2 regions of the Nocardioides fonticola genome follow, and region 2 is predicted to be linked to the other one. Evidence: predicted binding sites of a transcription regulator. Region 2 holds the regulator's gene; the other holds the start of a gene.
The links. Region 2 encodes HrcA, which represses chaperone genes, less so after heat shock. Its sites were predicted from a motif close to TTGGCACTCGNNNNNNNCGAGTGCCAA; they were not measured.
Positions count from the first base shown of each region.

Region 1 (14,157 bases), on a different contig from region 2:
GGCGAACCTGCTGATCTTCCTGCCGATGGCCTCGCCCGAGATCGTCATGGGCTCCTCGCTGCTGGCCCTCTTCGTCGCCGCCGGCTTCGGCGGTCAGCTGGGCTTCTGGACGATCTTCATCGCCCACGTGATGTTCTGCCTCTCCTTCGTCGTCGTCACCGTGCGCTCGCGCCTGGCCGGCATGGACGACGTCCTGGAGCAGGCCGCGATGGACCTCTACGCCACGCCGCAGCAGACGTTCTGGCGGGTCACCTTCCCGCTGGTCTTCCCCGGCATCCTCGGGGCCGCGCTGCTCAGCTTCTCGCTGTCGTTCGACGACTTCATCGTCACCAACCTCAACGCCGGCACCACCACCACCTTCCCCATGTACGTCTGGGGCGTGGCGCAACGAGGCGTGCCGATGCAGGTCAACGCGGTGGGCACCTTGATGTTCGTCATCTCGGTCAGCGTCGTGCTCATCGGCGAGCTCAACAGCCGGCGTCGCGCGAAGGCCCTCGGCGCCGGCTGACCACCGGTCGAGCCGGGAACCGCCGCCGCCGGCCCCGCGTCGCAGGGACATGCGGAGCACGCCGATCCTCGTCCTGACCCGTCGCCGACTCCTGTCGCTGGGCGCCCTCGCCGTCGCGGCCCCGGCCCTCACGTCCTGCGGTGACGGCGGCAGCGGCGGTGACCCCGGCCCGGCCGACGCCGATGCCGGGCCGCTGCGACTGGTGAGCTCGCCGGTCGAGCGTCAGGCCGCCGACCCGGCCGCGCTGCGCACCGGAGCCGAGGCGGTCGCGGCCCTCGTCGCCCCGCTCTGGGCCGGACTCGGCGTCGGGGTCGAGGATCCGGGGGCGAACGGCGCCTTCTCGCCGTTCTCGGTGGCCATGGCGCTCGGCATGGCCACCGCCGGTGCCGCCGGCGCCACCCGCCGCGAGATGCTCGACGTCCTCGGCGCCGACGACGTCCCCGCTCTGGCGGCCGGCTGCAACGCCGCCGCGCTCGACCTGGAGGATCGGGCGGGTCCGGTGCCGGACGACCCCGACGAGCGGTCCATCGAGCTCGCCACGGCCGACCAGGTCTTCGGTCAGCACGACGTCGCCTGGCAGCAGCCGTTTCTCGACATCCTCGCCCGCGACTTCGGCACCGGCGTGCGCACCGTCGACTTCGCCGGCGACCCCGAAGGTGCGCGCGCCGCCGTCAACGAGTGGACGGCGGCGCAGACCCGCGACCGGATCGAGGAGATCATCCCTCCCGGCGCCTTCACCCCCGACACCCGGATGACGCTCGTCAACGCCCTCTACCTCAAGGCGCCGTGGGCGAAGGAGTTCGACAAGACGCTGACCCAGGACGCCGACTTCACCCTCGCCGACGGCGCGGTGGTGCCGGTGCCGATGATGCGTGCGACGGTGGCCCGCAGTGCGGTGACCGGCGACTGGTCGACGGCCCAGGTGCTCTACGCCGGCGGACGCCTGGCCATGACGGTCGTCGTCCCGCGCGGCGAGCCGGACGCCGTCGCCGCGGCCGTGGCCGACGGGCGGCTCACGGAGCTGCTGTCCACCGAACCGGTACCGGCGACGCTGCGGCTGCCGCGCTGGCGCTTCCGCACCCAGCGCAGCCTGTCGAGCGCGCTCGCCGAGGCCGGCATGCCGCTCGCCTTCAGCGACGACGCCGACTTCTCCGGCATGACGACCCAGGAGTCGCTGCGCATCGCCGACGTGCTGCACCAGGTCTTCATCGCCGTCGACGAGTCGGGCACCGAGGCCGCGGCCGCGACGGCGATCGTCATGGAGACCACGACCGCCGAGGTGCCGCCCGAGCGCGAGGTGGCCGCCGACCGGCCGTTCCTCTTCTGCGTGCACACCGACGACGGCGTCCCCCTCTTCGTGGGTTGGTGCGCCGACCCCCGGTAACCTCGCGGGCGTGCTGCTGACCTTCGACACCTCCTCGCCCCAGGTGAGCGTCGCCCTCCACGACGGCGAGGACGTCGTCGCCGAGCTCGTCTCCGAGCAGCCGATGAAGCACGGCGAGCAGCTCGCGCCGCTCATCGAACGCGCCCTGGCCTCGGTCGGCGCCTACCGGCACGACCTCACCGCGCTCGGCGTCGGGGTCGGCCCCGGCCCGTTCACCGGCCTGCGCGTCGGCCTGGTCACCGCACGCACCCTGGCCCACGTGCTGGAGCTGCCGGTCTACGGCGTGTGCTCCCTCGACGTCCTCGCCGTCGAGGCCGTGCGCACCAGCGTCGTCTCGGCGCCCTTCGCCGTGGCCACCGACGCCCGCCGCCGCGAGGTCTACATGGCCACCTACGACGCCGACGGCGTCCGCCTCGACGGGCCGGTCGTCGAGCGGCCCGCCGACCTCGCCGAGCGGGTCGCCGGTCTGCCGATCGTCGGCGAGGGCGCCACCCTGTACCCCGATCTGCTCCCCGGCGGGCTCGGGCCGCAGCGGCCCAGCGCCGGCTGGCTCGCGCGCGCCGTCACCGAGGAGCTCGCCGAGCTGCGCGACCCCGAGCCTCTGTACCTGCGCCGTCCCGACGCCGAGGCACCCGGCGCACGCAAGCAGGTCTCGTGATCGTGCGCGCCGCCACCGAGGACGACATCGAGGCGGTCGTCGCCCTCGAGCAGGCCAACCTCGGCGTCGACGCCTGGTCGCCGACGCTGGTCGCCGACGGCATCCGCGGCGGACTGCCGACGGTGCGCTACCTGGTGGCCGAGGCGGACGGCGCGGTCGTGGGGCACGCGGTCGCCAGCATCGTGGCCGACATCGCCGAGCTGCAACGCATCTCCGTGGCGCCCGAGCACCGGCGCGGCGGCGTCGCCACCGCGCTCCTCGACGCCGTCGTCGAGGCCGGTCGGGCCGAACGCGCCGACCGCCTGCTGCTCGAGGTCCGCGAGGACAACCACGGGGCGCAGGCCTTCTACGCCGCCCGCGGCCTCGTCGAGGTCGACCGGCGGCCCCGCTACTACACCGACGGCTCGACCGCCGTCGTCATGCGCCTGGGCCTGGGCCCTGCGTGCAGCTGGTCGTGAGGGAGAGGATGGAGCAGATGAGCGACGGACCCCTGGTGCTGGGCATCGAGACCTCGTGCGACGAGACCGGTGTCGGCATCGTGCGCGGCCACACCCTGCTCGCGGACGCCGTGGCGAGCAGCGTCGAGGAGCACGCGCGGTTCGGCGGCGTCGTCCCCGAGGTCGCGAGCCGTGCCCACCTCGAGGCGATGGTGCCCACCATCGAGCGGGCGTGCGAGACCGCCGGCGTGCGGCTGGCCGACATCGACGCCGTCGCCGTCACCCACGGCCCCGGCCTCGCCGGTGCGCTGCTCGTGGGCGTCGCGTCGGCCAAGGCCCTGGCCTTCGGGCTCGGAAAGCCGCTGTACGGCGTCAACCACCTCGCCGCGCACGTCGCCGTCGACCAGCTCGAGCACGGCGCCCTGCCCGAGCCGTGCATCGCGATGCTCGTCAGCGGCGGTCACTCCAGCCTGCTGCGGGTCACCGACGTGGCCTCCAACGAGGGCGTCGTGCCGATGGGTTCCACCATCGACGACGCCGCCGGCGAGGCCTTCGACAAGGTCGCCCGCCTGCTCGGGCTGCCGTTCCCGGGCGGCCCGCACATCGACCGCGCCGCCCGCGAGGGCGACACGGTGGCGATCGACTTCCCGCGGGGTTTGACCTCGCGGCGCGACCTAGAGCGGCACCGATTCGACTTCTCCTTCTCCGGGCTCAAGACCGCGGTGGCCCGGTGGGTCGAGGCCTGCGAGCGCAGCGGCGAGCCGGTGCCGGTCAACGACGTGGCGGCCTCTTTCCAGGAGGCCGTCTGCGACGTGCTGGTGCGCAAGGCGCTCGACGCGGCGGCGTCCGAGGGCATCGACGACCTGCTCATCGGCGGTGGCGTCGCGGCCAACTCACGGCTGCGCGGGCTCGCCGAGGAGCGCGCCGCGAAGCTCGGCATCCGGGTGCGGGTGCCGCGTCCGGGGCTGTGCACCGACAACGGCGCGATGGTCGCCGCGCTCGGCGCCGAGATGGTCGCGCGCGGGCGCATGCCGTCGTCCCTCGACCTGCCCGCGGACTCCTCGCTGCCGGTCACCAGCGTGCTGGCCGGCTGACCCGCGTCGATCCCTGTCGGGGGTTTTCGCGGACCCCTAGGGTGAGCGTGAGCGAGGCCACGTTCGTGGCCGCGGAGAACGCTTCCCAGGAGGAACCATGCAGCAGGTCCAGGCGATCGTCGCCCGCGCCAAGGGCGCGCCGGTCGAGATGGTCACCATCAACATCCCCGACCCGGGCCCGGGCGAGGCCGTGGTGAAGATCCAGGCGTGCGGGGTCTGCCACACCGACCTGCACTACCGCGAGGGCGGCATCAACGACGAGTTCCCCTTCCTGCTGGGTCACGAGGCGGCCGGCATCGTCGAGGCGGTCGGCCCCGGCGTCACCGACGTCGCCCCCGGCGACTTCGTCGTCCTGAACTGGCGCGCGGTGTGCGGCAACTGTCGCGCCTGCGACCGCGGCGAGCCCTGGTACTGCTTCGCCACCCACAACGCGACCCAGAAGATGACGCTCGCCGACGGACCGGACGCCGGCACCGAGCTCTCGCCCGCGCTGGGCATCGGCGCGTTCGCCGAGAAGACCCTGGTGGCGGCCGGCCAGTGCACGAAGGTCGACCCCGAGGCCCGTCCGGCCGCCGTCGGCCTGCTCGGCTGCGGCGTGATGGCCGGCCTCGGTGCCGCCATCAACACCGGTGCGGTGGGTCGCGGCAAGTCGGTGGCGGTCATCGGCTGCGGCGGCGTCGGCGTGGCCGCGATCGCCGGCTCCGCGCTCGCCGGCGCCCACACCATCATCGCCGTCGACATCGACCCCAAGAAGCTCAAGAAGGCGAAGGCGATGGGTGCCACCCACACCGTCGACTCCTCGGCCACCGACGCGGTCGCCGCGATCCAGGAGCTCACCGGCGGCAACGGCGCCGACGTCGTCATCGACGCCGTGGGCCGCCCCGAGACCTGGAAGCAGGCGTTCTACGCCCGCGACCTCGCCGGCACCGTGGTGCTCGTCGGCGTCCCGACGCCGGACATGAAGGTGCCCGACATCCCGCTCATCGACGTCTTCGGTCGCGGCGGCTCGCTGAAGTCCTCCTGGTACGGCGACTGCCTGCCCAGCCGCGACTTCCCGATGCTCGTCGACCTCTACCGCCAGGGTCGCCTCGACCTCGACGCGTTCGTCACCGAGGAGATCGCGCTCGGCGACGTCGAGGCCGCCTTCGAGAAGATGCACCACGGCGACGTCCTGCGCTCGGTGGTGGTCCTCTGATGGCCGGTGCCGTCCGCGTCGACCACGGCACCGCCGCCGGCACCTTCAGCCTCGACGGTGAGACCTTCGAGGTCGAGAACAACATCTGGGTCGTGGGTGACGACGACGAGTGCGTCGTCATCGACGCCCCGCACGACGTCGAGGCGATCCTCGGCGTCGTGGGGGCGCGGCGGGTGAAGGCGATCCTGCTGACCCACGCGCACGACGACCACTGCCGCATGGCGCCGGCGCTGCGCGAGCGGGTGACCGCGCCGATCATGCTGCACCCCGACGAGCGCCCGCTGTGGGAGCTCACCCACGGCGACGCCGAGACCGGCGAGCACCTGTGGGACCTCGACCTCGCCGACGGCGTCACCGTCACGGTGGGCTCCGGCGACGACGCCGTCACGCTGACCGCGCTCCACACGCCCGGTCACGCGCCCGGTGCGGTGTGCTTCTCGGCGCCCGCGCTGGGCTGCGTCTTCACCGGCGACACCCTCTTCCACGGCGGTCCCGGCGCCACCGGTCGCTCCTTCTCCGACCGGCCGACCCTGGAGGCCTCGATCCGCGCCAAGCTGTTCGGGCTGCCCGCCGACACCGTCGTCCACACCGGGCACGGGGAGGACACCACGATCGGGGCCGAGGCGGAGTTGCTGGGGGCCTGAGCCGGCGGCAGGTTTCCCCGGCCGGCCGGGGAAACCTGCCGAAATCGGCCGCCCGGAGCCCGATTCCGGGCAGTTTCCCCTGTCCGATGGGGCTGATGATGCTGAAGGGACAGCGGCTCGCCGACGGCGACCCCTCAGCGCGCGGGCACGAAGATCCGCTCGGGCGGGGCCGTCCGCGCGTCGACCGACGTCAGCACGAGCGCCGGGCCGGCCAGGACGCCGCGGGCCAGCCGCACGCGCAGCAGATGGTGCCCGGGCTCGAGCCGCCTCCAATCCCGGACGCCGATCGATTCGCCGTGGCGCAGCACCTCCACCCGCGCGGGCCCGCCCCGACCGGGCACCTCGACGTCGATCAGGATCCGGCGGGACCCGAGTCGGCGCGTGACGCGGATCCGCCGCACGGACGGCGTCGCGTCGTCCCGCGCACCCGGGAGGGCCTTCGGGTCCAGGTGATCGATCGACATGGGTGGCTCACGGTCGGCTCGGGGCGGCGGGCCGCCCGGGTGGAGGTGCTGACGCCTCCGAGCTTGATCGGGCCCGCTGTGCCGGGGCTGTGCGCCCGCTCCGGCCCGCCTGGGAGGCTCAGATCGGCCGCACGAGCAGGCAGGTGCCCTCGCCGGCGACCCGCGTGAGCACGATCGTGGCCTCGGCATCGCCGCTGAGGTCGAGACGGCGCCGCAGCTGCTCGGGCACCACCTCGACGCCGCGCTTCTTGATCGTGAGCCGTCCGATGCCGCGCTCGCGCAGCGCCGCGCGCAGCGCCTTCTCCCGGTAGGGGAGCTCCTCGAGCACCTCGTAGCCGCGCGCGAACGGCGTGGGGGACGGCGTGTCGGTGGTGACGTAGGCGATGTGCTCGTCGAGCAGGCCGCCGTCCAGCCGGGCGGCCACGGCGGTCACCAGGCCCGCTCGGATCACCGCGCCGTCGGGCTCGTAGAGGTGGCTGCCGAGGGCACGCACGCCGGCGCCGGGGTCGTCCTCGTCGGTGAGGGTGGCCAGGCCGCGCTCGCCGATGACGGTCGCCCGCCGCGCGGTGGTGGCCAGGCGCCCCGACCACAGCGCCGCCTCCTTCACCTCGCCCGCGTCGCTCACCCACTCGGCCTCGACGCCGTCGGGCACGAGGTCGTGGGGGATGCCGGGTGCGACCTTCGCGCAGGCGTCGCGGCGCAGCAGCGCCTCCACGAGGGTCCAGGACGGCGTCCAGTCGGCGGGGTCGAAGGAACGGCCGCGGCCGCTGCGACGGGCCGGGTCGACGAACACCACGTCGAAGGGGGTGGGGTCGACGTCGGCGGCGTCGGCCACCATGACGGCGCCTTCCAGGCCGAGGGCGGCGAGGTTGGCGCGGGCGACCTCCACCCGCACGGGGTCGAGGTCGATGCCCGCGCACACGACGCCGGTGGCGGCCGCGGCCATGAGATCGCCGCCGATGCCGCAGCCGAGGTCGAGGAGGCTGCGGGCGCCGAAGGCCCGGAGCCGGGCGGCGCGGTGGGCCGCCACCCGGGCGCGGGTGGCCTGCTCGAGCCCGTCGGGGGTGAAGTAGAGGAGGTGGGCCTGCTCGCCGAACTTCGCCACGGCGCGGGTGCGCAGCTCGACCTGGGTGAGGGCGGCGGCCACGTGGGCGGGATCGGCGCCGCGCCGCAGCACGGTCTGGGCTCGCAGCGGCGGTTCCCCGGCGAGGGCCGCGGCCTGCTCGAGCAACGCCTGCCCGGGCGGGGTGAGCAGCCAGCGGAAGGCGTCGAGGTCCACCCCGCGATCCTGCCAGGCCGACCCGCTCTGGCACTCCACCGAGGTGAGTGCTAGTTTCTGGTTGGCACTCTCCCGTCGAGTGTGCCAGCGCCTGCCGGCTCCGGGACGACCCCCGCGACGGCGTCCCGGCCAGGCGGGCACCGGACATCCATCGCTACCACGTTGTCAGAAGCGAAAGGTCGATCAGAAGTGTCGGTCAACATCAAGCCGCTCGAGGACCGCATCGTCGTCAAGCCCCTCGAGGCCGAGCAGACCACCGCGTCGGGTCTGGTCATCCCGGACACCGCCAAGGAGAAGCCGCAGGAGGGCGAGGTCGTCGCCATCGGTCCCGGCCGCATCGACGACAACGGCAACCGCGTGCCGCTCGACGTCGCCGTGGGCGACAAGGTCATCTACAGCAAGTACGGCGGCACCGAGGTCAAGTACGCCGGCGCCGAGTACCTCATCCTCTCGGCCCGCGACGTCCTGGCGGTCGTCTCCTGAAGTCCCTCCATCCGGGCCGCTGACAGCGGCCCGGATGGTCCCATTTCTCCTCTGCTTTTCCCTCTGCCAAGGAGCAGTCCCAGATGCCCAAGATCCTGGAGTTCGACGAGAACGCCCGCCGTGCCCTCGAGCGCGGCGTCGACGCGCTCGCCAACGCCGTCAAGGTGACCCTCGGCCCCAAGGGCCGCTACGTCGTCCTCGACAAGAAGTGGGGCGCCCCGACCATCACCAACGACGGTGTGACCGTCGCGCGTGAGGTCGAGCTCGACGACCCGTTCGAGAACCTCGGTGCCCAGCTCACCAAGGAGGTCGCCACCAAGACCAACGACGTCGCCGGTGACGGCACCACCACCGCCACCGTGCTCGCGCAGGCGATGGTCCACGAGGGACTGCGGGCGGTCGCCGCCGGCGCGAACCCGATGGGCCTCAAGCGCGGCATGGACGCCGCGGCCACCGCCGTCGGCGAGGCGCTGCGCGAGGCGGCCCGTGAGGTCGAGTCGGTCGAGGACATGGCCTCGGTCGCCACGATCTCCAGCCGCGACGCCCACATCGGCGACCTGCTCTCGCAGGCCTTCGACAAGGTCGGCAAGGACGGTGTCATCACCGTCGAGGAGTCCAACACCATGGGCACCGAGCTCGACTTCACCGAGGGCATGCAGTTCGACAAGGGCTACATCAGCCAGTACTTCGTCACCGACCCCGAGCGCATGGAGGCCGTCCTCGACGACCCCTACATCCTCCTGCACCAGGGCAAGATCTCGGCGATCGCCGAGCTGCTCCCGCTGCTGGAGAAGGTCATCGCGGCCGGCAAGCCCCTCTTCATCCTCGCCGAGGACGTCGAGGGCGAGGCGCTCTCGACCCTGGTGGTCAACAAGATCCGCGGCACCTTCAACGCCGTCGCGGTGAAGAGCCCCGCCTTCGGCGACCGCCGCAAGGCGATGATGCAGGACATCGCGATCCTCACCGGCGGCACCGTGGTGGCGCCCGAGGTCGGTCTCAAGCTCGACCAGGTCGGTCTCGACGTGCTGGGCCAGGCCCGCCGCGTCGTGGTCACCAAGGACAACACCACCATCGTCGACGGCGCGGGCGACGCCGCCGCGGTCGAGGGTCGCGTCGCCCAGATCAAGGCCGAGATCGAGAACACCGACTCCGACTGGGACCGCGAGAAGCTCCAGGAGCGTCTCGCGAAGCTGGCCGGCGGCGTGTGCGTCATCAAGGTCGGCGCCGCCACCGAGGTGGAGCTGAAGGAGAAGAAGCACCGCATCGAGGACGCCGTCTCCGCGACCCGCGCGGCCATCGAGGAGGGCATCGTCCCCGGCGGTGGCTCCGCGATCGTCCACGCCGTCTCGGTGCTCGAGGACGACCTCGGGCTCACCGGCGACGAGGCCGCCGGCGTGCGCATCGTGCGCAAGGCCGCCGACGAGCCGCTGCGCTGGATCGCCGAGAACGGTGGCGAGAACGGCTACGTCGTGGTCTCCAAGGTCCGCGAGGCCGGCGTCGGCAACGGCTACAACGCCGCCACCGGCGAGTACGGCGACCTCGTCGCCCAGGGTGTCCTCGACCCGGTCAAGGTCACCCGCTCGGCGCTCGTCAACGCCACCTCCATCGCGGCGATGCTGCTCACCACCGAGACCCTCGTGGTGGACAAGCCCGAGGAGGAGGAGCCCGCCGCGGCCGGTCACGGCCACGGTCACGGCCACTGAGCCCGCGCCTGCGCAGAAGCACCCGGACGCCGTCGATCCCTTGGGATCGGCGGCGTCCGCCGTTTCCCCCGCCCCTCGGCCCGCCCGCTAGCGTGACGGGGTGAGCGACTCGGCCGACGCCCCGCACGTCCTCGTCATCGGAGCCGACGCGGCCGGTATGAGCGCGGCCCATCAGGCGCTGCGCCGGGCCCGCGACCTCGGCCGCACGCTGCGCATCACCGCGCTCGAGGCGACCGAGCACACCTCGTACTCGGCGTGCGGCCTGCCCTACTGGATCGGGGGTCTGGTCGCCTCGGGCGACGACCTCGTGGCGCGCTTCCCCGCGGAGCATCGCGAGAGCGGCATCGACCTGCGCACCGGAGTGCGGGCGCGGCGGGTCGATCTCGACGCCCGCGAGGTGACCGCCGTCGACGCCGAAGGCCAGTCGCAGCGGTTCTCCTACGACGAGCTCGTGATCGCCACCGGCGCCGCTCCTCGCATCCCCGACTGGGCACGCGACGAGGACGGCGTCCTCGTGCCCGGCATGCTCCCGGTCAAGACCCTGGACGACGGCGCGGCCTGGCGGGCTCTGCTCGACGAGTGGTCGGGGGAGCACCCGCCGCGCGCGGCGATCGTGGGCGCGGGCTACATCGGCGTCGAGATGGCCGAGGCGCTCGCCGATCGCGGCTGCGAGGTCGCACTGTTCGCTGCCGCCGAGGTGCTTCCCGGCTTCGAGACGCCGGTGCGCCAGCGGATGACCGCCACGCTGCGAGCGGCCGGCATCACGGTGCACGAGCACGCCCGGGTCGACGGGATCGAGCGCGGTGCCGACGGCGCGGTCGCGGCGGTGCGCTGCCCCTCGGGCACGACGCAGGCCGACCTCGTCGTCCTGGCGACCGGTGTCGATCCCCGCACCGATCTGGAGATCGTCGGCGGCGACCTGCCCCGCGGCGAGGCCGGAGCGTTCGACCCCGACGATCGGCAGCGGCTGGGTCCGCACGTGTGGGCCGCCGGCGACTGCGCCACCGTGCGGCACCGCATGCTCGGCACCCGCGTCTTCATCCCGCTGGGCACCCACGCGAACAAGCAGGGTCGCGTGCTCGGCGACAACCTGGCCGGCGGCAGCTCCCGGTCGGAGGGTGCGCTGGGCACCGCGATCACCCGCTTCCGGCACGCCGGGCACCTGCTGGAGGTCGCGCGCACCGGCCTCGGCACGAGCGAGGCCGCCGACGCCGGGTTCCGCCCGACCGCGCTGCTGACCGAGGGCTCGGTGATCAGCGGGTACCTGCCCGATGCCGCGACGGCCGCGGTCTGGGTCTGTGCCGATGCGCGCACCCGTCGTCTGCTCGGCGTCCAGATCGCCGGCGGCGAGGGATCGGCCAAACGCATCGACACCGCGGCCGCCGTCCTGTGGGCGGGCGGCAGCGTCGACGACCTCGCGGCGGTCGATCTCGCCTACGCGCCGCCCTTCGCGACCGTGTGGGACCTCGTGCAGATCGCAGCCCGACGCCTCGCCGAACGGATCTGAGCAGCAGTCGTTTTCACGGGTGAAACACGCCGGTCGCGGTCCGGCAACACCCGCCGGGGACCGTGGCGCCATGTTGTGGCGCGTGCGGACCAGCTTGCCCGATCGACCCGGTGGTCTGGCCGCGCTCGCGCGCGAGAGCGCCGAGGCGGGCGTCGACATCAAGGGTCTGCAGATCTTCCCGGGCACCGACGCCGTCACCGACGAGCTCGTGCTCGCGACGCCCGACGACTGGTCGGAATCCGACCTCGCTGCGCTGGTCGAGCGCGCCGGTTGGACCCTGCTCACCGCGCAGCCGTGTGCGGAGGCGGCGCTGCTCGACCAGCCCACCCGCTACGTGCAGGCCGCCCGCGCGATCCTCGCGCAGCCGGCATCCTTCCCCGAGGTGGTGGCCCAGCTCTTCGACGCCGAGGCCGACGCCCTGCCGGGGACGGCGCCCGTGCAGGACGCCATGGAGATGACCGTCGGCGACGTTCAGGTGCAGGTGCGGCGCACCGCCCCCTTCACCGACGTCGAGCGGGCCCGCGGCGCGGCGATGGCCGACCTCGTCAGCGACGTCCTCCAGCGCACCCGCGCGACCTCCGAGGCCGCCGGGCTCTCGGCCATCGCGGCCTCGCCCGCCCGGCGGATGGGCACCGGCGCCGTCCCCGAGCATGTGGTGGACGGCGACTCGGTGGCCGCGATCATCGACGGCGTGGTGGTCGGCCTGGCCACCGTGCAGCCGGCCGAGGACGACGACCCGACGGTGCGGCCGGTCAGCCTGCGGGTCGATCCCGCCTGGCAGCGCCGCGGCATCGGCACCCGGCTGCTCGTCGACGCCGCCCGGCTCGCGAGCGGACTCGGAGCCGAGGAGATCCTGCTCACCACGCGCTCGGACAACCAGGCGGTGCTCCCGATGGTGCTCGCCGCGGGCATGCGCGGGCGGATCCGGATGGCGGCCGACGCCCTCACCGTGCGGGTGCCGGTCAAGGAGCTGCGGCCGTTGGGGGAGTGAGGCCCTCGCCGACTACGATGCAGCGGTGGAGATCCCCGAGAAGTTCGCCGCCCTGGGCCTCACCTACGACGATGTGCTGCTGCTGCCGGGGTACTCCGACCTCGCGCCGGCCGACATCGACACCACCTCGCGGCTGACCCGGGAGATCTCGCTCCAGGTGCCGCTGGTCAGCGCCGCGATGGACACCGTCACCGAGTCGCGCATGGCGATCGCGATGGCCCGCCAGGGCGGCCTCGGCGTCCTGCACCGCAACCTCTCCATCGAGGACCAGGCCTACCAGGTCGACCTCGTCAAGCGCACCCAGACCGGCATCATCACCAACCCGGTGACCATCGGCCCCGACGCCACCCTCGAGGAGCTCGACCGCCGCTGCGGCGAGTACCGCGTCTCCGGCCTGCCGGTCGTCGATGCCGACATGCGGCTGCTGGGCATCATCACCAATCGCGACCTGCGGTTCACCCCCGTCGCGGAGTGGGCCACCACCAAGGTCGACGAGGTCATGACCCAGATGCCGCTCATCACCGGCCCGGCCGGCATCAGCCGCGAGGAGGCCACCGCCCTCCTGCGGGCCCACAAGCGCGAGCGGCTGCCGCTCATCGACGAGCAGGGCCGGCTCACCGGGCTCATCACCGTCAAGGACTTCGTCAAGGGCGAGCAGTTTCCCAAGGCGTCCTACGACGCCCAGGGCCGTCTGCTCGTGGGCGCTGCCATCGGCTACTTCGGCGACGCCTGGCAGCGCGCCACCACCCTCGTCGAGGCCGGGGTCGACGTGCTGGTGGCCGACACCGCGCACGGCAACGTCGCGATGCTGCTGGAGATGGTGCGCCGCCTCAAGACCGACCCCGCGACCCGGCACGTGCAGGTGATCGGCGGCAACGTCGCCACCCGCGAGGGCGCCCAGTCCTTCGTCGACGCCGGCGCCGACGCCGTCAAGGTCGGCGTCGGCCCGGGCTCGATCTGCACCACCCGCATCGTCACCGGCGTCGGCGTCCCGCAGATCACCGCGGTCTACGAGGCCTCGCTGGCCACCAAGCCCGCCGGCGTCCCGCTCATCGCCGACGGCGGCATGAAGCACTCCGGCGAGATCGCCAAGGCGATCGTCGCGGGCGCCGACACCGTCATGCTCGGCTCGCTGCTCGCCGGCTGCGAGGAGTCGCCGGGCGAGCTGGTGTTCGTCAACGGCAAGCAGTACAAGTCCTACCGCGGCATGGGCTCCCTCGGCGCCATGAGCAGCCGCGGCAAGAAGTCCTACTCCAAGGACCGCTACTTCCAGGCCGAGGTCACCTCCGACGACATGATCGTGCCCGAGGGCATCGAGGGTCAGGTCGCCTACCGCGGCGCCCTCTCCGCGGTCGCCCACCAGCTCATCGGCGGCCTCAACCAGTCGATGTTCTACGTGGGCGCCCGCACGATCCCGGAGCTGCAGGAGAAGGGGCGCTTCGTGCGCATCACCTCCGCCTCGCTCAAGGAGAGCCACCCCCACGGCGTCCAGATGACCGTGGAGGCCCCGAACTACTCGGGCTTCTGAGGGCTCACCTGATCGTCACTGGGGTGCGGTCTCGGCGGTGCCGACGAAGGACGCCGAGACGACCCGCACCTTCGTGATGGTCTTCTTGCCGTCCCACACCTTCACCTTCCACACGGGTCCGCGCTGGTCGATGCCGGTGATGGACTTCGCCGGGGCGTAGACGGCGCCGTCGGTGCAGGAGTAGTGGCCGATCCAGTTCGGGTGGTCCTTCGGGGCGCCCCAGGCGCCGCCGATGCGCAGCAGGCAGTCCTGGCCGTCGGCGAGGTGAAGGGCGAGCGGCTC
Region 1 is NZ_BAAAZH010000002.1:19,232-33,388, forward strand. Features, by position in the region: gene ABD671_RS01740 (ABC transporter permease) at 1-508, shown strand, start outside; gene ABD671_RS01745 (serpin family protein) at 558-1,892, shown strand; gene tsaB (tRNA (adenosine(37)-N6)-threonylcarbamoyltransferase complex dimerization subunit type 1 TsaB) at 1,903-2,550, shown strand; gene rimI (ribosomal protein S18-alanine N-acetyltransferase) at 2,547-3,008, shown strand; gene tsaD (tRNA (adenosine(37)-N6)-threonylcarbamoyltransferase complex transferase subunit TsaD) at 3,026-4,081, shown strand; gene ABD671_RS01765 (S-(hydroxymethyl)mycothiol dehydrogenase) at 4,179-5,276, shown strand; gene ABD671_RS01770 (MBL fold metallo-hydrolase) at 5,276-5,920, shown strand; gene ABD671_RS01775 (hypothetical protein) at 6,055-6,384, opposite strand; gene ABD671_RS01780 (class I SAM-dependent methyltransferase) at 6,503-7,663, opposite strand; gene groES (co-chaperone GroES) at 7,853-8,146, shown strand; gene groL (chaperonin GroEL) at 8,230-9,849, shown strand; gene ABD671_RS01795 (FAD-dependent oxidoreductase) at 9,950-11,356, shown strand; gene ABD671_RS01800 (GNAT family N-acetyltransferase) at 11,439-12,347, shown strand; gene guaB (IMP dehydrogenase) at 12,373-13,875, shown strand; gene ABD671_RS01810 (hypothetical protein) at 13,891-14,157, opposite strand, start outside.
Region 1: a site for HrcA is predicted at 7,691-7,717, ahead of groES (co-chaperone GroES). Genes of this name have one in related genera too.

Region 2 (14,157 bases):
GCACCCGCTCGGGCGCGATCGCAGCCACCTCGAGGGAGACGTTGGCACCGAGGGAGGTGCCGCCGATCACCGCCTGCGGGGCGCCGAGATGGTCGAGGAGCGCCAGCACCTGCTCGGCGAACGCGGTGACCGAGTAGGCCTGCGGATCGGCGGGCCGGTCGGAACGCCCGTGCCCGAGAAGATCGAGGGTCACCACGTGCAGGCCCTCGGCCGCCAACGCCCGGGCGAGCGGCTGCTGCATCCGGCGCGGCATGAGCTGACCGTGCAGCAGCACGACCCAGGAGTCGCCGCTGCCGTACTCGGTGTACTCGAGGCGGTCGCGGTGCCCCTCGCTGTCGAGGAAGAACTGACCGACGCTCTCGGAGACCAGCATGGGGCCGAGCGTAGTGGCCCGGGCGTGTCCGTACTCGCGGCCCGAGGGATCAGGCCAGATGCTCGTCGAGGTTCTTCCCGCCGAGCACATGACCGTGGGCGTGGAAGACCGTCTGCCCGCCCGCGCGTCCGGTGTTGAAGATCAGCCGGTAGCCGGCCAGCCCCTCGAGGCGGGCGACCTCACCCGCCGCCGCGACGAGGTCGGCGAGGCCCGCCGGGTCGGCGGCGCCGAGCTCGCCGACGTTCTCGTGGTGCTCGCGCGGCACCACGAGCACGTGCGTCGGCGCCTGGGGGTTGATGTCGCGGAACGCGATGCTGCGCTCGGTGGTGTGGACGATCTGGCCGGGGATCTCGCCGGCCACGATCTTGCAGAACAGGCAGTCGTTCACGGGGGCGCTCACGGTCACGAGGTTGCCACAGTGCGACGCCGCGCGGCGCGTCGCCTGGTCTAGTCACCCGCGCTCCCTCACCCTGGAACGGTGAGGACCTCGATGGCCGCCGCCCTGACGACCGCGCTGCTCGCCCTGCCGCTGACCGCCTGCGGCTCCGACGACGACCCGGCACCGGCCTCCGGCGCGGCCGAGGGCTCGGGGACGCCGTCCCGCGGCGACGGCGCAAGCGCCGAGCCGAGCACGGCGCCGTCGTCGCCGGAGCCGGCCGGCACGACGGTGCCGGTGTACTACGTCGGCGACACCCCGCAGGGCCCGCGCCTGTTCCGCGAGTTCCGGCGGGTGACCGGCGACCCGCTCGCGGCCGCGGCCGCCCTCGTCACCGACGGCAACCCGCTCGACCCCGACTACCGCACCCTCTTCCCCGGCGGCACCTTCACCTCGGTGGCGGTCGAGGACGGCGTCATCGTGGCCACGCGCGACGACCGCGACTGGCAGACGCCCGGCGACCTCTCGGAGGCCGACGGCGCCCTCGCCCTCCAACAGCTCGTCTACACGCTCCAGGGCGCGCTGCAGCAGCGGCTGCCGGTCGAGGTGCGCGTCGACGGCGAGGCCGACTTCCTCTTCGGCACCGATACCGCCGGCGGCGTGGCGAACGCGGCACCGCTCGACACGCTCGGCCTGGTCAACGTGACGTCCCCCGAGGAGGGCGCGAGCGTCGGCGCCACCCTGAAGGCGAGCGGCGTCGCGTCGTCCTTCGAAGCGACCGTGCCGTGGCGCATCCTCGACGCCGACGGGAACGCGGTGCTCGACGGGTTCGCCACCGCCGAGGGCTGGATCGACAAGCTCTACCCCTGGAGCACCGGGATCGACGTCTCGGCTCTCGCGCCCGGCGACTACGTGTTCGAGGCCTCCACCGACGACCCCTCGGGTGGCGAGGGCGGCGGCCCGACCGTCGACACGAAGGACTTCACGGTCTCCTGACCCGCCCGGCGCCGGAGTCCCGGCGTCCCGGGCGTCCGCGCCCCAGGCGTCCCACGGGTCAGGTGAGTCTGGCGGTGGGCGTACGAAACTTCAGCTGACCAACGACAGAGTCCCCGGGCGGCCGGTGACTCAGACGACCGACCCCCACCGCGGCGTCCGCGCGAGCAGCGCGGCGACGGCCGCGACCCCGGCGGTGGAGGTGCGCAGCACCTCGGCGCCCAAGCGCACCGGGTGGGCGCCGGCGGCGGTGAAGGCGGCGATCTCCTCCTCGGTGATCCCACCCTCGGGGCCGACCACCACCGCGATCCGGCCGGCGGCGGGCACGTCGTGGGCGGCGAAGGAGGCCACGGCGTCCTCGTGCAGCACGAGCGCGAGGTCGGCCTCGGCGAGCAACGCCGCGACGACCGCGGTGTCGGCGAGGGGGGCGACCTCGGGCGTCCAGGCGCGGCGGGCCTGCTTGCCGGCCTCCCGGGCGGTGGCCACCCACTTGGCGTGCGACTTCACCGCGCGCTCACCCTTCCAGACCGCCACCGATCGCGACGCCGCCCAGGGCACGATGCGGGCCGCGCCGATCTCGGTGAGCACCTCGACGGCCAGCTCGCCGCGATCGCCCTTGGGCAGGGCCTGGACGACGACGATCTCCGGGGCGGGCGCGGGCTCGTGACGCAGCTCCTCGACGCCGACGGCGAAGAGCCGCTTGCCGGTCTCGGTGACCTCGCCGGTCGCGACGGTGCCCTGCCCGTCGGTCAGGACGACGCGCTCGCCCACCCGCAGCCGACGCACGGCCACCGCGTGGTGGGCCTCCTCGCCCTCGACGGTGACCGCGTCGCCGACGCCGACGCCGTCCAGGGACGGCACCAGGTGGACGGGAAGCGACATCGCGGAGCCGCGGATCAGTGCGCGTTGAAGGCGTCGCGCAGACGCCCGAAGACCGACTTGCTGCCCGGCCGCACGCTGCCCGAGGGCTGCTCCTCGCCGCGGATGGCCGCGAGCTCGCGCAGCAGCTCCTCCTCGCGCGGGCCGAGGCGGGTGGGCGTCTCGACCTGGACGCTCACGACGAGGTCGCCGCGACCGCCGCGCAGCGAGGGGACGCCGCGCCCGCGCAGCACCTGCTGGTGCCCCGACTGGGTGCCCGGGCGGATGTCGAGCTCGAACTCGGTCTCGAGCTCGGTGGCGGTCTCCTCCCCCTCGGCGACGACGTCGGCCTCGAGCGTGGGGAGCGTCAGCGTGGTGCCGAGGGCGGCCGCGGTCATCGGCAGGGTGATGGTGCAGTGCAGGTCGTTGCCGTGCCGGGTGAAGGTCTCGTGCTCGGCCACGTGGATCTCGACGTAGAGGTCGCCGGCGGGGCCGCCGCCGGGGCCGACCTCGCCCTGCTCGGAGAGCTGCACGCGGGTACCGGTGTCGACACCGGCGGGGATCTTGACCGTCAGCGAGCGGCGCGAGCGCACCCGGCCGTCGCCGCCGCACTCACGGCAGGGGTCGGGGATGATCGTGCCGAAGCCGCGGCACGCGGCGCAGGGCCTCAGGGTGCGGATCTCGCCGAGGAACGAGCGCTGCACGTGGGCGACCTCGCCCTGGCCGCGGCAGGTCTCGCAGGTGATCGGCCGGCTGCCGGCCGCGGCGCCGTCGCCGTGGCAGGTGGTGCACAGCACCGCGGTGTCGACCTTGATCTCGCGGGTGACGCCGAAGGCGGCCTCGGCCAGCTCGACCTCGAGCCGGATCAGCGCGTCCTGTCCGCGACGAACGCGCGGACGCGGACCACGACCCTGGCCAGCGCCCGGGCCACCGCCTCCGAAGAAGGCGTCCATGATGTCGGTGAAGGAAAACCCGGCACCCTGGCCGAAACCACCCGCCCCACCACCGAACGGGTCGCCGCCGCGGTCGTAGGCCGCCCGCTTCTGCGGGTCGGAGAGGACTTCGTAGGCCGCCGTGACCTCCTTGAACCGGTCCTGGGCGGCGGGGTCGGGGTTCACGTCGGGGTGCAGCTGGCGTGCCAGCTTGCGATACGCCTTCTTCAGCGTGTCGGCGTCCGCGTCGCGGGCGACTCCGAGGAGGTCGTACAGGTCCTGGCTCACGTGACTGGTCGTCCTTCGAGGGTGGTGGTCGGGACGGGCTCTCAGGCCTCGTCGAGGATGCGGGAGACGTAGCGGGCGACAGCGCGCACCGCCGCGATGGTGCCGGGGTAGTCCATGCGGGTGGGGCCGACGATGCCCAGCGTGGCGAGGGAGTCCTCCCCCGGACCGTAGCCGGAGGAGACGACGCTGGTGGAGGCGAGCTGCTCATAGGGGCCCTCGGCGCCGATGCGCACCGTGACCGTGCCGCCGGAGCTGGCCTCGCCGAGCAGCTTCAGCAGGACGACGTGCTCCTCCAGCGCCTCGAGCAGCGGGCGGACGGCGGAGTCGAAGGAGTCGCCGTAGCGGGCCAGGTTGGCCGCGCCGCCGACCGCGACCCGCTGGTCGGAGCGGTGGTCGCTCATGGCCTCGGTGAGCACCTCGACGACGGCGGCGGTCGGGTCGCCGGCGTCCGGGTGCTCGGGCACGATCTCGCGGGCGGCGGCCGCGGCCTCGGCGATCACCCGGCCGGTCACGGCCAGCAGCAGGCGCGAGCGCAGCGAGGCCAGGGCCTCCTCGCCGAGGTCGGCGGGGAGCTCGACGAGGCGCTGCTCGACGCGGCCGGTGCTGAGGATGAGCACGACCAGCAGGCGCGCCGGGGCCAGCGCGACCAGCTCGACGTGGCGCACGGTGCTGCGCGAGAGCGTGGGGTACTGCACGACGGCGACCTGGCGGGTCAGCTGGGAGAGGAGCCGCACCGAGCGCTGGACGACGTCGTCGAGGTCGACGGCGCCGTCGAGGAAGGTCGAGATGGCCCGGCGCTCGGCCGTGCTCAGCGGCTTGACGGTGGTGAGCCGGTCGACGAAGAGCCGGTAGCCCTTGTCGGTGGGCACCCGGCCGGCGCTGGTGTGGGGCTGGGTGATGAACCCCTCCTCCTCGAGCACCGCCATGTCGTTGCGGACCGTGGCCGGGGAGACCCCGAGCCCGTGGCGCTCGACGAGCGCCTTGGAGCCGACCGGCTCCTCGGTGGAGACGTAGTCCTCGACGATGGCACGCAGCACGGCGAGCCTGCGGTCCTCCTGCACGTCGCCTCCTGGGATCGACCCGGTTCGACCGGGTTGGCACTCCGTTCCGTCGAGTGCCAAGCCTACTCGGTGGCGGTGGCCCCGCGAGGGAGGTCCCGGGGCGACCGTCGACACCTCACCAGCATTTGGTTAGGCTTGCCTTACCTAGTCTCGAGGAGTCCCGATGTCCGTCCTGCGCCCGACCGCCACCGACCGCGCAGCCGCGAGCGACCTCGCCCGCCGCGCCCGGACCGTGCTCGCCCTGCCCGCCTCCGCCCACCTCGCCGTCGAGGACGTCGAGCACCTCGACGCCGGCGACCTCGCGCTGTGCGACCTGGCCGGCGTGCCCACCCTGGGCTGCCCGGCCGACTCCCCGCTCGCCCGGGCCGCCGCCGAGGGACGCGGCGCCGTCCTGACCGTCACCGGCGGCCTGGCCGACCACCCCGGACTGGTCACCGTCGTCGGCCGGCTGCGCACCCTGCGCGTCGAGCGGTGCTCCTGCCCCTGCGACGACGGCGAGCGGCACGTCGTCCGGCTCGAGCCGCGCTACGTCGCCCTCGAACTCCCGGGCGAGGCACGGCGCCGCGTGCCGATGGCCGCCTTCTCCTCCCCCGAGCACGCGCTCAACCCCGGCTACCTCGCCCGCGCACTGCGGCACGCCAACACCTGCCACGCCGACCTGCTGCGCGAGACCCTCGCCACCGCCACCGGGCGTGCGCCGGGCGAGATCCTCACCGCCGAGATCAGCGGGCTGACGCCGTCCGGTCTCGAGGTCACCTGGGTCGACGCCGCCGGCGCGCACCGTCGCGGTCTCGCCTTCCCCCGCACCGCCGCCGACGCCGACGACCTCGCCCTGCTGATGCGCGGGCTGCTGCACGTGGGCCTGCGCTGAGCGGGGGCCACTAGGGTCGGTGCGTGGAGTTCCGCGAGATCGCCGACCGGGTCTGGGTGCACCGCGCTGCCTGGTTCGACCTCAACATCGTCGCCATCGGCGGACGTGACGGCGTCGTCGTCGTCGATCCCCACGGCTCGACCGCGGCCGGACGACAGGTGCGCGACGCCATCGCAGCGCTCGGCGCCGGGCCGGTGCGGGCGGTGATCAACACCCACGAGCACTTCGACCACACCTTCGGCAACGCGGCCTTCCGCGAGGCCGACCCCGACGTGCCCCTCCATGCCCACGAGGTCGCGGCCGAGCGCACCCGGGACGTCGGCGAGCGGGTCCAGCGCGCCTACGCCGAGGAGCACCCCGACGACGAACGCACCCCCGAGGTGCTCGCCACCGAGATCGTGCCGGCCGACCACACGTTCTCCTCGGTGCGGGTGCTCGACCTCGGCGACCGTGCGCTCGAACTCGTCCACCCCGGGCGCGGCCACACCGCCGGCGATCTCGTCGTCCGCATCGGCGACGCCGACGTTCTCCTGGCCGGCGACCTCGTCGAGGAGTCCGCCCCACCCGCGCTCGGCGCCGACTCCCACCCCATGGACTGGCCGCTGAGCCTCGACACCGTGCTCAGCCTGACCACCCCGGCGACCGTGGTGGTTCCCGGCCATGGCGCCCTGGTCGACCGGGCGTTCGTGGAGGAGCAGCGCAACCTGCTGGGCATCGTCGCCGAGACGATCCGCGACCTCGCCGGCCGCGGCGTCCCGCTCGACCAGGCGCTCGAGGTCGGCGAGTGGCCCTACCCGCGCGAGGTGCTCGCCGACGCCGTGGCCCGCGGGTACGCCGACCTGCCGCGGGCACAGAAGCGGCTGCCGCTCGTCTGACCACCCCGACGCATGGGGGCGGCGCTGCGGATGCGGAGCACCGTGGGGACATGACGATCCCACCGGACCCCACCCACGAGCCCGCCGGCGACGACCTGCTCCCGGCCGACCTCGTGCCCTCCGACGACAACCCGCTGGCTGAGGGTCTCCCCGACGGCGAGACCGCCGGCGACCTGCGACACGAGGGCAAGCACGTCGACCACCGCCTGCACGAGGAGACCGGTCGCGACTGATCGCGGCGCGTCGGCCGGGCACGGCGCGTCCGGCTTCCTACCCTCGTGCGGTGAGCGATCGATACGGCAGCGACGTCCTGGCCGGCGACTGGCGGGTGCCGAAGCGGGGCCGCGCCGTCGAGCACCCCGCCGACCCCGGCCTCGTGGTCGAGGAGGTCACCACCGACTGGTGCGGCGAGATCGTGGCGGTCGACCGCGACCTGCACACCGTGACCCTGGAGGACAGGCGCGGCAAGCGCCGCACCTTCCCGCTCGGTGCGGGCTTCCTGCTCGAGGGACGCCCGGTCATCCTCACCGCGCCCGTGCGGCAGAAGGCGCCCGCCGCGCCCACCCGGACGGCGTCCGGCTCGGTGGCGGTGCCGAACGCGCCGGCCCGCGTGGCGCGTGCGAGCCGGATCTTCGTCGAGGGCCGCCACGACGCCGAGCTGGTCGAGAAGGTCTGGGGCGACGACCTGCGCATCGAGGGCGTGGTGGTGGAGTACCTCGGCGGCGTCGACGACCTGGCCGACCACCTGCGCGACTTCCGTCCCGGTCCGGGCCGCCGGGTCGGCGTCCTGGTCGACCACCTGGTGGCCGGCTCGAAGGAGAGCCGCATCGCCCAGGGCATCGCCCGGTCGGCGGTCGGGCCGCACGTGCTCATCGTCGGCCACCCGTTCGTCGACATCTGGCAGGCGGTGCGCCCCGACCGGCTCGGGCTGGCGGCCTGGCCGACGATCCCGCGCTCGATCGAGTGGAAGAAGGGCGTGTGCCAGCACCTCGGCTGGCCGCATCGCGACCAGGCCGACATCGCCCGCGCCTGGCAGCACATCCTCGGCCGCGTGCGCTCCTTCGCCGACCTCGAGCCGGCGCTGCTGGGCCGGGTCGAGGAGCTGATCGACTTCGTCACCGCGGACGGTCCCACCGGCTGAGGCCTGTGCCAGGATCGGGATCAGCTCGCCGATCGGGAGGACACCATGAGCGACCAGCAGCCGTACCCGGGCACCTCCGGGGAGCACGACCCGTCCGGATCGGGCCCGCAGCCCTACCCGCAGCAGCCGTACCAGCAGCCCTACCCGCAGCAGGGCTACCCGCAGCAGCCCTACCCACAGCAGGGGTATCCGCAGCAGGGGTATCCGCAGCAGGGCTACCCGCAGCAGTACCCCGTCGGGTACGCGGCACGGCCGCCGATGAACCCGGCCGACGAGCGCACGTGGGGATGCGCGGCGCACTGGTCGGCCCTCGTCGGCGCCGTGGTGGCGATGGCCTTCGTCGGGCCGCTGGTGGTGATGCTGGCCAAGGGCAACGAGTCGGCCTATGTGCGCCGGCAGGCCGTCGAGTCGCTGAACTTCCAGCTCTCGATCCTCATCTACGCGATCGTCTCGTTCGTGCTGGCGTTCGTGCTCATCGGGTTCCTGCTGCTGCCGGTCGTCGGCATCCTCTGGCTGGTGTGCACGGTGCTGGGCACGGTGCGCTCCTCCAACGGCGTGGAGTACCGCTACCCGCTGACGATCCGGATGGTCAGCTGACCATCCGGATCGTCCGGGGTTGTTCAGGGCGTCAACTGCGCAGCGGGCGGCCCTGCGGGTCCTTGCTGTCCGAGGCGAGCAGGATGATGCCGTCGATGAAGGGCCACAGCGCGCCGAGGCCGCAGGTGAAGATCGTGACCAGCAGCTGCCACACGCCGGTCTTGGTGTCGCCGATGTAGAAGCGCCCGATGCCCAGCGGGATGAGGATCTGGAGCAGCCCCGCGATGAGCTTGGACTTGTCGGAGTAGGGCACCCCGGTCACCGGGTGCACCCCGTACGGCGCCCCGGGCACGGCGCCCGGCGGCGGGTAGCCGCCCTGCGGGTACCCCTGCTGCGGGTAGCCCTGCTGGGGATATCCCTGCTGGGGGTGGGCCTGCTGCGGGAAGCCCTGGGGCGGGGGCGGCGGATGCTGTCCGGGCTGCGGGTACCCCGGCGGCGGAGGCGGCGGAGGCGTCTGGCCGTAGGGCGGCGGAGGCGGCGCGCTCGACGGCGGCGGGGCGTTCGGAGGCGGGACGGACTCGCTCGGTTCCGGTGGCGGCGTGGTCATGGCCCCACCCTAGGCCCGCTCAGCCCAGCAGGTCGCGGACGACGGCGTCGGCCAGCAGCCGTCCGTCGCGGGTGAGCACGAGCCGGTCGGCGTCGGCCTCGATCAGCCCGCGGTCGAGGAGATCGGGGACGGCGGCGCGGCCGGCGTCGTCGAGCACCGCCAGGTCGAGTCCGCTGCGCAGCCGCACCTCCAGCAGCACGCGTTCGACGCGCCGATCGTCGTCGGCGAGCACCTCGCGGGCCTGGGCGGGGCTCAGCCCGGCACGCAGCCGCTCGGTGTAGGCGGCGGGGTGCTTGCGGTTCCACCACCGCACGCCGCCGATGTGGGAGTGCGCACCCGGCCCGACGCCCCACCAGTCGGCGCCCTGCCAGTAGAGGACGTTGTGGCGGCATGCCGCACCGGGTCGCGCCCAGTTCGACACCTCGTACCAGGAGAGTCCGGCGGCCCCGAGCAGATCGTCGACGAGCACGTACTTGTCGGCGAGGTCGTCGTCGTCCGGTGCCGGGATCTCCCCGCGGCGCACCCGGCGGGCGAGCGCGGTGCCGTCCTCGACGATGAGGGCGTAGGCCGAGAGGTGGTCGGGCTCGCAGTCGAGTGCGGCCCGCACAGAGGCCTCCCAGTCGGCGAGGGACTCCCCCGGCGTGCCGTAGATGAGGTCGAGGCTCACCTGCTCGAAGCCGGCCTCCCGCGCCCAAACCACCACCTCGGGCACCCGCCGCGGGTCGTGGGTGCGGTCGAGCACCCGCAGCACGTGGGTCACCTGGGACTGCATGCCGAAGGAGACGCGGGTGAAGCCGAGCTCGCGCAGCCGATGCAGGCTCGCCGGCGTCACGGAGTCGGGGTTGGCCTCGGTGGTCACCTCGACGTCGTCGGCCAGCCCGAACTCCTCGCGGACGGCGTCGAGCAGGCGCCCGAGGTCGTCGGGAGCCAGGAGCGTGGGGGTGCCGCCGCCGACGAAGACCGTGTCGACCGGCCGGTCGACCTCGCCCAGCACCCGGCGGGCCAGGCGCACCTCCTCCACGGCGGTCGCGGCGTAGTCGATGCGCGCCACCCCGGGGCCGAGCTCGTCGGCGGTGTAGGTGTTGAAGTCGCAGTAGCCGCACCGCACGGCGCAGAACGGCACGTGGAGGTAGAAGCCGAACCCGCGCTTCCCCACCGCGGCGAGAGCCGAGGCCGGCAGGGCGCCGTCGTCGGGGACGGGCTCGCCGTCGGGCAGGGCGCTGGGCACCGGGTCATCCTCACACGGGGGCGGTCGCTCACCGGAAGTCGCGCGAGCGCAGGCGGCCCTCCAGCGCCTGGGCGGCGTCGGGGAGGACGTCGGCGAGTGCGGAGAGCTTGTCGGCCACCAGGTTGGTGACGCCGTCGCGGCGCTCGACGATCCCGCGGATCACCATCGTCTGGGAGCGGGTGGCCACCGCGCGGTGCTTGCGCCACAACCCCTGACCGCAGACGACGTTGAGCATGCCGGTCTCGTCCTCGAGGTTGAGGAAGGTGACCCCGCCGGCGGTGCCCGGGCGCTGCCGGTGGGTCACGACCCCGGCCACGTGCACCCGACGACGGTCGGCGACCCGATGCCGTCCGTCGGCACCGCCGGTGAGGTCGGTGACGGCATGGATGCCGGCCTGCCGCAGCGTGGCGCGCAGGAACGTGAACGGGTGCTGCTCGGTGGTGACGCCGGTGGCCCACAGGTCGGCGAGCATCGTGCCGACGTCGTCGAGGAGCGGCAGCTGCGGCGCCGTGGCGGCCACGGCGACGCCCTCGAGATGCTCCTCGCTCTCGGTCCACCCGGCCTGCCATAGGGCCTGGCGGCGATCGAGACCCCAGCCCTCGCAGGCGCCGGCGGTGGCCAGCGCCTCGAGCTGGCGAGCGTCGAGCCCGGCCCGGCGGGAGAGGTCGGTGAGGTCGCGGAAGGGCCGCTCGGCCCGGGCCGCGACGATGCGGGCGGCCACCTCGCGGCCGATGCCGCGCACCTCGGCGAGCCCCAGTCGCACCGCGAAGCCGGTGTCGCGGCGGTGCTGCGGCGTCGGGTCGGGGGTGCCCGCGACGAACGGCGGCGGCTCGCCGAGGTGGTCGTGGCGGCAGGCCTCCAGCCCGGTGGCGGTCGGGACGACGTCGTCGCGCAGCGGCTCGAGGTCGGCCTCGACCCCCGAGCGCAGCAGGTCGGGACGGCGCACCTCGACGCCGTGGCGCAGGGCGTCCTGGGTGAGCGACTGCGGGGAGTAGAAGCCCATCGGCTGCGCGCGCAGCAGCCCGGCGAGGAAGGCGGCCGGGTAGTGCAGCTTGAACCACGAGCTGGCGTAGACGAGGAGCGCGAAGGAGAGCGCGTGGCTCTCGGCGAAACCGAAGTTCGCGAACGAGCGGATCTGGAGGTAGATCGCATCGGCCCGCTCGCCGGTGATGCCCTTGCGGGCCATGCCCTCGTACAGCTTGCGCTCGATGCGCTCGATGCGTTCGAGCCCGCGTTTGGAACCCATCGCGCGGCGCAGCAGGTCGGCGTCGTCGGCGTCGCAGTCGCCGAGGATCATCGCCATCTGCATCAGCTGCTCCTGGAACAGCGGCACCCCGCGGGTGCGTTCGAGGACGCCGCGCACCGACTCGTGCGGGTAGGTGATCGGCTCGCGGCCCATGGCCCGCCGGATGTAGGGGTGCACGGCGCCGCCCTGGATGGGGCCGGGGCGGATGAGCGCGATCTCGATGGCCAGGTCGTAGAAGCAGCGCGGCTGCAGGCGCGGCAGGGTGCCGATCTGGGCGCGGCTCTCGACCTGGAAGACGCCGATGGAGTCGGCGCGGCAGAGCATGTCGTAGACGGCCGGCTCCTCCTTGGGCAGCGTCTGGAGCTCCCAGTGCTCGCCCAGATGCTCGGCGGCCATCGCGATCATGTGGTTCAGGGCGCTGAGCATGCCCAGACCGAGCAGGTCGAACTTCACCAACCCCATCGAGGCGCAGGCGTCCTTGTCCCACTGGAGCACGGTGCGCTTGTCCATGCGGGCCCGCTCGATGGGCACCACCTCGCCGATGGGCTGCTCGGTGAGCACCATGCCGCCGGAGTGGATGCCGAGGTGCCGGGGCGCCCCGACGAGCTGCTCGGCCAGCGCGACGACGCCCGGCGGCGGCGCCTCCCCGGGGGCGGCGGGCGCGGTCTCGGGGCGGCCCTCGGCCAGCTGTTCGGCCACCACGGAGGTCCAGCTGGTGACCTGCTTGGACCAGGCGTCCTGCTGGCCCGGGGAGTAGCCGAGCGCCTTGGCGGCGTCGCGGATCGCCATCTTGGGCCGGTAGCTGATGACGTTGGCGACCTGGGCGGCGTTGCGGCGTCCGTAGGTGTCGTAGACCCACTGGATGACCTCTTCGCGCCGGTCGGAGTCGAAGTCGACGTCGATGTCGGGCTCCTCCTCGCGGTGCTGGGAGATGAACCGCTCGAAGGGCAGGCCGTAGCGCACGGAGTCGATGGCGGTGATGCCCAGGGCGTAGCAGACCGCGGAGCTGGCCGCCGACCCTCGGCCCTGGCACAGGATGCCGTTCTCGCGGGCGAAGGCCACGATGTCGTGGACGATGATGAAGTAGCCGGGGAAGTCCTTGCGGTCGATGATGGCCAGCTCCCGCTCGACCCGGTCGCGGGCCTCGGCCTCGTGCGGGGTGCCGGCGTAGCGCAGCGCGAACCCGCGTTCGGTGAGCACCCGCAGCCAGCTCGCCGGGGTGTGCCCCTCGGGGACGCCGCGCTTGGGCAGCCGGGGGCTGGCCTTGCGCAGGTCGAAGGCGATCTCGTCGGCCAGGACGACGCTGCGGGCCACGGCGTCACGGTGCCGGGCGAAGCGGCGCAGCATCTCCTCCCCCGAGCGCAGGTGCGCCACCCCCGAGGCCGGCAGCCAGCCGTCGAGCTCGGCGAGGCTGCGCCGGGCCCGGATCGCGGCCATCGCCGCGGCCAGCCGCCGCTGGGACGGCGTCGCGTAGTGCACGTTGTTGGTGGCCACGGTGGGCAGCCCGTGCTCGGCGGCGAGACCGGCCAGCACGCCGTTGGCCACCGAGTCGCCGGGATGGGCGTGGTCGTGGAGCTCGACGACGACGTGCTCGCGGCCGAACCGCTCGACCAGGGCGCGCAGCGCGGACGCCGCCGCATGAGGCCCGCCGGCTGCCAGCGCCTGGCGCACCGCGCCCTTGCGACAGCCGGTGAGCACCAGCCAGTGGCCGCGGCCGCGGTCGACGAGCTCGTCGAGGTCGTGGTCGGGGCGGCCCTTCTCGTCGCCGCGCAGATGCGCCTCGGTCATCGCCCCGGCGAGCCGGTGGTAGCCCTCGACCCCGCGGGCCAGGAGCAGCAGGTGGGTGCCGCCGGGATCGGCGACCCCGAGCTGGGGCGCGTCGAGCCCGAGGCTGAGCTCGGCGCCGTAGATGGTGCGCAGCTGCGGGAACTCCCGCGCGGTCTCGGCGAACATCGGGGCGCCGGCGAAGCCATCGTGGTCGGTGAGCGCCAGGCCGTGCAGGCCCAGCCGCACCGCCTCGGCGACGAGCTCCTCCGGCGCGCTGGCGCCGTCGAGGAAGCTGAAGTTGCTGTGGCAGTGCAGCTCGGCGTAGGGCACCACGGGGCCCTGCGGCGCGACGACGTCGGGCACCCGCGGGCGGCTCTTGCGGCCCGAGATGGGCGCCTCGGGCGGCGGCGCGGAGCGACCCGAGAGCCGGCGCTCGAGCTCCTGCCAGGGCACGGCGGGGTTGCTGAAGCCCATCAGCGCGACCGCTCACTCATAGCCCGCGACCGCCTCCCAGGCGCCGCCGAGGTGGGTGACCAGCCAGGCGCGGCCGTCGGCGCCGACGACCTGGACGCGCATCGTCGGGGCGCGGCGGGCGGCGTCCTCGCGCCACCACTCCTCCTCCCACCAGCCCTCCTCGACCGGCCACGGACCGGCCCAGCCGACGATCGGCTGCCAGCGGTCCTCCAGATGCAGACGGGTGGGTTCGCCGCTGAGCAGCCCGCGCTCGTCGAGGACGACGGGCCGGCCGCGGCCGTCGTGGATCTGCACCGGCCACGGCACCGGGAAGACCCGGGACGGCGCGGGGCCGGGCAGCGCGCCGGGCCAGGGCAGGTCGCTGGGCCGCAGCCCGTGCGGGCGTTCGCCCCAGGGCACGAGGGTCTGCCGGGCCGCCGGGGAGCGCCCGCCCTGCACGACCGGGGTGAGCACGCGGTCGTGGCCGAGCAGGCCCTGGAGCCGGGCGATGCCGCGCTCGACGCGGGCGTCGGTGCCGCCCCACAGCGCCT
Region 2 is NZ_BAAAZH010000010.1:193,480-207,636, reverse strand. Features, by position in the region: gene ABD671_RS06240 (alpha/beta fold hydrolase) at 1-373, opposite strand, end outside; gene ABD671_RS06235 (histidine triad nucleotide-binding protein) at 423-773, opposite strand; gene ABD671_RS06230 (Gmad2 immunoglobulin-like domain-containing protein) at 852-1,745, shown strand; gene ABD671_RS06225 (16S rRNA (uracil(1498)-N(3))-methyltransferase) at 1,875-2,624, opposite strand; gene dnaJ (molecular chaperone DnaJ) at 2,639-3,820, opposite strand; gene hrcA (heat-inducible transcriptional repressor HrcA) at 3,862-4,881, opposite strand; gene ABD671_RS06210 (hypothetical protein) at 5,045-5,752, shown strand; gene ABD671_RS06205 (MBL fold metallo-hydrolase) at 5,776-6,627, shown strand; gene ABD671_RS06200 (hypothetical protein) at 6,678-6,860, shown strand; gene ABD671_RS06195 (DUF3097 domain-containing protein) at 6,911-7,768, shown strand; gene ABD671_RS06190 (DUF4870 domain-containing protein) at 7,814-8,365, shown strand; gene ABD671_RS06185 (TM2 domain-containing protein) at 8,397-8,912, opposite strand; gene hemW (radical SAM family heme chaperone HemW) at 8,932-10,140, opposite strand; gene ABD671_RS06175 (error-prone DNA polymerase) at 10,169-13,627, opposite strand; gene ABD671_RS06170 (DNA polymerase Y family protein) at 13,640-14,157, opposite strand, start outside.